Regions from separate parts of the Streptomyces sp. NPDC057939 genome, predicted to be linked through region 1. Evidence: riboswitches for the same ligand, from Rfam matches in the RefSeq annotation. Region 1 holds a riboswitch; the other holds the start of a gene.
What was found. A riboswitch is a leader RNA that binds a small molecule or an ion and turns the genes downstream of it on or off. The one in region 1 is predicted to bind glycine.
Positions count from the first base shown of each region.

Region 2: linked by a shared signal. The riboswitch ahead of gcvP (aminomethyl-transferring glycine dehydrogenase) and the one ahead of gcvT (glycine cleavage system aminomethyltransferase GcvT) in region 1 are both predicted to bind glycine.

Region 1 covers NZ_JBHVPG010000028.1:75,499-78,895, reverse strand. The annotation lists gene gcvH (glycine cleavage system protein GcvH) at 1-229, opposite strand, end outside; gene gcvT (glycine cleavage system aminomethyltransferase GcvT) at 352-1,467, opposite strand; glycine riboswitch at 1,654-1,758, opposite strand; gene ACFVS6_RS26820 (AAA family ATPase) at 2,005-2,631, shown strand; gene ACFVS6_RS26815 (enhanced serine sensitivity protein SseB) at 2,703-3,397, shown strand, end outside.
Region 2 covers NZ_JBHVPG010000014.1:9,037-12,433, reverse strand. The annotation lists gene gcvP (aminomethyl-transferring glycine dehydrogenase) at 1-1,194, opposite strand, end outside; glycine riboswitch at 1,390-1,488, opposite strand; gene ACFVS6_RS17705 (PRC-barrel domain-containing protein) at 1,603-1,998, shown strand; gene ACFVS6_RS17700 (DNA polymerase IV) at 1,995-3,397, opposite strand, start outside.

The DNA.
Region 1 (3,397 bases):
CCTCGCCGGAGACGGGGGAGTACAGGTCGCTGACCGACTTGGTCGACTCCAGCTCGCCACAGGTCTCGCCCTCGGTGACGGTGTCGCCGACCGCGGGGAGCTGGGCGTAGACGACGTCACCGAGCGCGTTGGCCGCGAACTCCGTGATGCCGACCGTCGCGACGCCGTCCACGGCGTCCGACAGCCACTCGTGCTCCTTGGTGTAACGCAGCTGCTGGGGGTTGCTCATGACCTGATTCTCCTGGATGCGGGGGAGTGGATACGAACAGCGGTCTTGGTTGGTGAGACGGTACGAGACGGCGCCGTACGGGTGTCCGTACGGCTGTCCGTGCCGCGATGCCGTGTGCGGGACTACTTCTGCCGCTTGTAGAACGGCAGGGCCACGACCTCGTACGGCTCATGCGTACCGCGAATGTCGACGCCCACGCCGGAGGTGCCGGGTGCGGCGTGGGCCGCGTCGACGTACGCCATCGCGATCGGCTTGCCCAGCGTCGGGGACGGGGCGCCCGAGGTGACCTCGCCGATGACCTTGCCGTCGGAGACGACCGGGAAACCGGCGCGCGGGACGCGGCGGCCCTCGGCGATCAGGCCGACCAGCTTGCGCGGCGGGTTCGCGGCGGCCTTCTCGGCGGCGGCCTCCAGCGCGGCGCGGCCGACGAAGTCGCCCTCCTTCTCGAACTTCACGACCCGGCCCAGACCCGCGTCGAACGGGGTGAGGGAGGTGGTCAGCTCGTGCCCGTACAGCGGCATGCCCGCCTCCAGGCGCAGGGTGTCGCGGCAGGACAGACCGGCCGGGACCAGGCCGACGCCCGCGCCCGCGGCGGTCAGCGCCTGCCACAGCTCCACGGCGTGCTCGGGGGCGACGAACAGCTCGAAGCCGTCCTCGCCGGTGTAGCCGGTGCGCGCGATCAGCGCGGGCACGCCCGCGACGGTGCCCGGCAGGCCCGCGTAGTACTTCAGGCCGTCCAGGTCGGCGTCCGTGAGGGACTTCAGGATGCCGGGGGACTCCGGGCCCTGGACGGCGATCAGCGCGTACGCGTCACGGTCGTCACGGACCTCGGCGTCGAAGCCGGCGGCGCGCTCGGTGATCGCGTCCAGCACGACCTGGGCGTTGGAGGCGTTCGCGACGACCATGAACTCGGTCTCGCCCAGGCGGTAGACGATCAGGTCGTCGAGGATCCCGCCGTCCTCCTGACAGATGTGCGTGTAGCGGGCGCGGCCGACGCCGACGGTCGAGATGTTGCCGACCAGGGCGTGGTCCAGCACCTTGACGGCCTCGGGGCCGGTCAGGGTGATCTCGCCCATGTGGGACAGGTCGAACAGGCCGGCGCGGGTGCGCACGGCGTTGTGCTCGTCGCGCTCGCTCGCGTACCGCAGCGGCATGTCCCAGCCCGCGAAATCGGTCATGGTCGCACCGAGCGAACGGTGCAGCGCGTCGAGCGCGGTCAGGCGGGGGGCAGTGCTCATGGGTGTGGCTCCCGGGTCCCAGGGCATGACATGACGAGGACGATCCTCCCCATCTGTCATCGGAACCTGAGAGGTTCGCCGGGAGTTCCCGCGCGTACGGGTCAACTCCACGGCTTGCACCTTGGGTGGAGCACGCTCCGACGACCGTCGGGGACGGTCGTGTCGCGGCTCGCTTTTCAGATCTGCCTCATCCACGCGGTACGGGGCCTGAGAGATTCAAGGGAGGTACTTGCTCCTTCGGCGCCCGGGCACGGCCTTGCGGCCCTGCCGGGACTCTCCCGCGCGGATTCAAGCGGCCGGTATGCAGTTGGTGTCCAGATGGCGCACATCATTGCACGGGACGTCCGGGACCGGGCCGTCGGGCCCGGAAGAAAGCCGAGAGCGGAACCGGGGGCGCCGGATTACCGTCTCTTTACACTCAGTGGGCATGGGGCTCGTGCGGCCCCGTTTCGGGGGGGAGACGCTGTGCGGAGGTTCGGAGTGGTCACCACAACGCAACCCGTCGGAGGAGGCGCCGGAGGCGCCGGAGTCGACGGCGTGCCGACCCAACGGGGCGCGGGCGTGGATCCGCGCGTCGTCGTCGAGGGCGTAGGACCGGTCCGTGACCTGCGCGGATCCGCCGTGCGCGGCCCGCAGCGGCTCGGCTGGCCGACGGGGGACATCGTGGTGGTGTCCGGTCTGCCCGGCGGCGGCAAGAGCACGCTGATCAAGCGCGCCGCCGAGGGGGGCGGCATCGACTCCCAGGACGCCCGCGAACGCTGGGAGCGGCGGATGCCGGCCGCGCTGCCCTACGCCGCGTACCGACCGCTGGTCCGCGCCGCCCACTACTGGGGGCTGTGGCGCAAGCTGCGCTCCGGCGATTCCGTAGTGGTCCACGACTGCGGCACCCAGAGCTGGGTCCGCGGCCTGCTCGCCTCCGTGGCCCGCCGCCGGGGCTCCTCCCTGCACCTGCTGCTGCTCGACACCACCGCCGAGGAGGCCCTGTCCGGGCAGGCGGCGCGTGGGCGGCGGGTGTCCGCGTACGCCTTCGCCCGCCACCGCGGAGCCGTCCACCGGCTGCTCCGGGAGGCCGAGGCCGGGCGCCCGCCCGCGGGCTGCGCCTCCGCGACGCTCCTCGACCGCCGTTCCGCCGCAGCCGTGACCTCCATCGCGTTCCACGGCTGACTCCGGCCGGCCCGCCCGCAGCCGATAGCCTCGGCAGCACATCGGCGGGACCACACGGAGGGCAGGGGTACATGCAGGGCAGCGGCTGGCCGGCGAACGAGTTGGAGCAGGTGCTCGGGGCGGCGCTCGGGCAGACGGACGCCGGGGAGCGGATCCTGGAGGTGCTCGGGCGCAGCGCGGTCTGGGTACCGCTGCCCGAGGGAGGCGGCCCGGACCGGGGCAGCCTCAGCCTGCCGACGATGGTGATCGGCGGGGAGGCGTACGTCCCCGTCTACAGCTCCGAGGCCCAGTTCCGGTTCTGCGCCGGCCCCGGCATGGACTTCGCGATCGCCCCGGCCGTGGAGTTCGCCCGCGGCCTGCCCCCGCAGCTCGGCATCGCCGTGAACCCGGAGGGGGCCGTCGGCGTTCCGCTGCCCCCGGCCGCGGTCGCCGAGCTGTGCCGCGCCGGCCTCGGCCCGCTCGACGGACCGGCCACCGGGGGTCGCGTACGGCTCTTCGAGCCGGACTGGCAGGAGGACCCGGTCGACTTCCTGGCCGCCGCCGCCGAGGAGTTCCGCGGCACCGGGGTCGTCGCGGCCGCCCACCGCTGCCTGGCCAGCGTGGAGGGCGGGGCCCCCGAGCTGTACGTGGGTGTCCGGCTGGTGGGATGGGACCCCGAGTTCCGCGGCGCCCCGCTGGAGGCCCTCGGGCGGGCCCTCGCGCGCGTACCGGTGCCCTGGACCGTGCAGTTGATCCTGCTGGACGCCGCCGAGGACCCGGTCACGGA
Region 2 (3,397 bases), on a different contig from region 1:
GGTGATCGTGTCGAAGTACGAGCCGTGAACGACCTCGACGCCGCCGGCCGTCAGACCCGCGGCGAGCAGGGCGGCGTAGCGGTGGGTGCGGCGGGCGATCGTCCGCAGCCCGTCCGGCCCGTGGTAGACGGCGTACATGCCGGCCATGACGGCGAGCAGCACCTGCGCGGTACAGATGTTGCTGGTCGCCTTTTCGCGGCGGATGTGCTGCTCGCGGGTCTGCAGCGCCAGGCGGTAGGCCTTGTTGCCGTCCGCGTCGACGGAGACGCCGACGAGGCGGCCCGGCAGGGAGCGGGCGTGCTTGGCCTGGACGGCCATGTAGCCGGCGTGGGGTCCGCCGAAGCCCATCGGGACGCCGAAGCGCTGGGTGGTGCCGACGGCGATGTCCGCGCCGAGCTCGCCCGGCGAGGTCAGCAGGGTCAGGGCGAGCAGGTCGGCCGAGACGGTGACGACGGCACCGAGCTCGTGCGCCTGGTCGATGACCGGCTTGATCTCGCGCACGGCGCCGGAGGCGCCGGGGTACTGGAGCAGCACGCCGAAGACGCCGCGCTCGGCGATCTCGGCGGGGATGCCGTCCGAGAGGTCGGCGACGACGACCTCCACGCCCGTGGGCTCGGCGCGGGTCTCGATCACCGCGATGGTCTGCGGCAGCGCGTCGGCGTCGATCAGGAAGACGCCGCCCTTGACCTTGCCGACGCGCCGGGCCAGGGACATGGCCTCGGCGGCGGCGGTGCCCTCGTCGAGGAGGGAAGCGCCGGAGGTCGGCAGACCGGTCAGGTCGGCGACGACGGTCTGGAAGTTCAGCAGGGCCTCCAGGCGACCCTGCGAGATCTCCGGCTGGTAGGGCGTGTACGCCGTGTACCAGGCCGGGTTCTCCATGACGTTGCGCAGGATCACCGGCGGGGTGAACGTGCCGTAGTAACCGAGGCCGATCATCGAGGACAGGACCTGGTTGCGGTCGGCGAGCGAGCGGAGCTCGGCGAGCACCTCCGCCTCGGTCCGCGCGTCGGGCAGGTTCAGCGCTTCGGCGGTCTTGATCACATCCGGTACCGCGGCGGCGGTGAGCTCGTCCAGGGAGCCGTAGCCCACCTGGGCGAGCATCTTCGCCTGCGCCTCGGCGTCCGGGCCGATGTGGCGCTGCTCGAAGGGGATGCCTCGCTCCAGCTGGGAGAGCGGAATGCGGTTGGCGGTCATTACGGAGGCCTCCTGGTCGTATGACCTGCGAGGGGCACCACGGCGCGGGCACCCGGACGGCCTCCCCCTCTGTCATCTCAACCTGAGAGCTTCACCGGGCCACGCGGGGGTCGCCCGCGGGATCCGGCTTTCACCGTCGGTGAGGAGAGGAGCCGGTACTGCGTCCCGGCACCGCTCCTGCTTTCCAGAGTGGCCTCTTCACGTGCGGTACGTATGCCTGAGAGATTCCGGGGAGGATTTGCTCCTTCGGCGCCTCCGTACAACTCATTCGGAGGACTCTCCCGCACAGGGTCAACAGCCGTCACCCAGCCTACCAGCGAGGATCTGGACCCTCCCTCGAGTGGCCCCGTCTGCGGATGTGCACTTTTGTAGTGATTACGGATGGAGTTGCGACCAAGTGGAGGGACCGTGCAGACCGACATCGATCCGCGCAGCCTGATCGGCCGCAAGGCATTCGACCGGAACGGCGCCAAGATCGGCACCGTGGACGAGGTCTACCTCGACGACGCCACGGGCGTCCCGGAGTGGGCCGCCGTGCGGACCGGCCTCTTCGGTCGGGACGCCTTCGTCCCGCTGGAGCCCAGCGAGGTGGTGGACGACGCCCTGCGCGTGCCGTTCGAGCGTTCCCTCATCAAGGACGCCCCCGATTTCGGGGTCGGCCGTCACCTCTCCCCCGAGCAGGAGCTCCAGCTGTACCACCACTACGGGCTCGACGTGGTCCTCCCCTCGGAGTTCCAGCACCCGCCGCCCCCGCCCGCCAAGAAGCGCCGCCGCGACGCGGGCCGGCCGGCCGGCGGGAGTTAGGCGGTACCCACCAGGGGCAGCGGATCGGACGGCTCCAGCTCGGGGTCGTCCACCCGGAAGGTGCGGACCCGGCCGGGCTGTGTCCCGGGCTGCTCGAACCGTACGGTCACGCGCCCCACGCCGCTGCCCTGGACCCAGCCGAGCCCGTACACGGCGTGCCGTACGTCACTCCCGGCCGCCCAGTGGCGCACCACACCTCCCTCGGAGCCGACGGCCGTCACCACGGCCCCGCCCGCGGTTCCACCCGCAGCACCGCCCGTACCGCTCGCGCCGTCCGTACCCGTGGCCTCCCCAGCTCCCTCAACCCCATCGCCCGCTCCGGCCTCCACGCCGCCGGACGACCCGTCCGCCCCGTCCGGCGCAACGGCACCGTTCTCCTCCGCTCCGTCCGCTTCCCCGTCCGCCTCCGCGGCGCGCACCTGGGCGAAGAGGTCCTCCTGGGTGTAGTCCGCGAGGCCCGTCACCCCGACCCCGAGCAGCCGGACGCCCCCCGTGGTGTCCACGCCCTCCAGCAGCCGCGCGGCCGCCTCGCGCACCACGGCCGGGTCGTCCGTCGGGCCCCGCAGGGTCTCGGAGCGGGTCAGCGTCGAGAAGTCGTAGCGCCGCACCTTGAGGACGATCGTGCGACCCGAGTGCCCGGAGGCCCGCAGCCGACCGACGCACCGGTCCGCGAGCCGCTGCACCTCGTGGCGGATCCGCACCCGGTCGTGCAGGTCCACGTCGAAGGTGTCCTCCACCGATACGGACTTCGCGTCGCGCTCCGCGACCACGGGCCGGTCGTCCAGCCCCAGCGCCATCCGGTACAACCCCGCCCCGTGCGCCCTGCCGACCATCCGCACCAGCTCGTCCTCACCGGCTTCGGCGAGCTCCCCGACCGTGGTGATCCCGGCCCGGCGCAGGTGCTCCCCGGTGGCCGGACCGACGCCGGGCAGGGTCCGCACCGACATCGGCGCGAGCAGTTCCCGTTCGGTGCCGGGTTCGATGAGCAGCAGTCCATCCGGCTTCGCCTCCTCGGAGGCCACCTTGGCGAGCATCTTCGAACCCGCGAGGCCCACGGAGCCGCTGAGGCCCGTCGCGGCCGTGATGTCGGCCCGCAGCCGCTCCCCCACGGCCCTCGCCCCGGCCGCGTCGAAGGCGGCGGAGCCCGCCTCCAGGTCCACGAAGGCCTCGTCCAGGCTGAGCGGCTCGACCAGTGGGGACAGCTCCCTGAGCAGCCCCATGACCAGCTCGCTGACCTCGCGGTAGAGGCTGAAGCGGGGGATCAGGCAGGCCCCGTTCGGGCAGAGCCGGCGGGCCTGGGCCATCGGCATCGCCGAATGGACGCCGAACCGCCGGGCCTCGTAGGAGGCGGTGGCCACCACCCCGCGCGGTCCGAGCCCCCCGACGATCACGGCCTTCC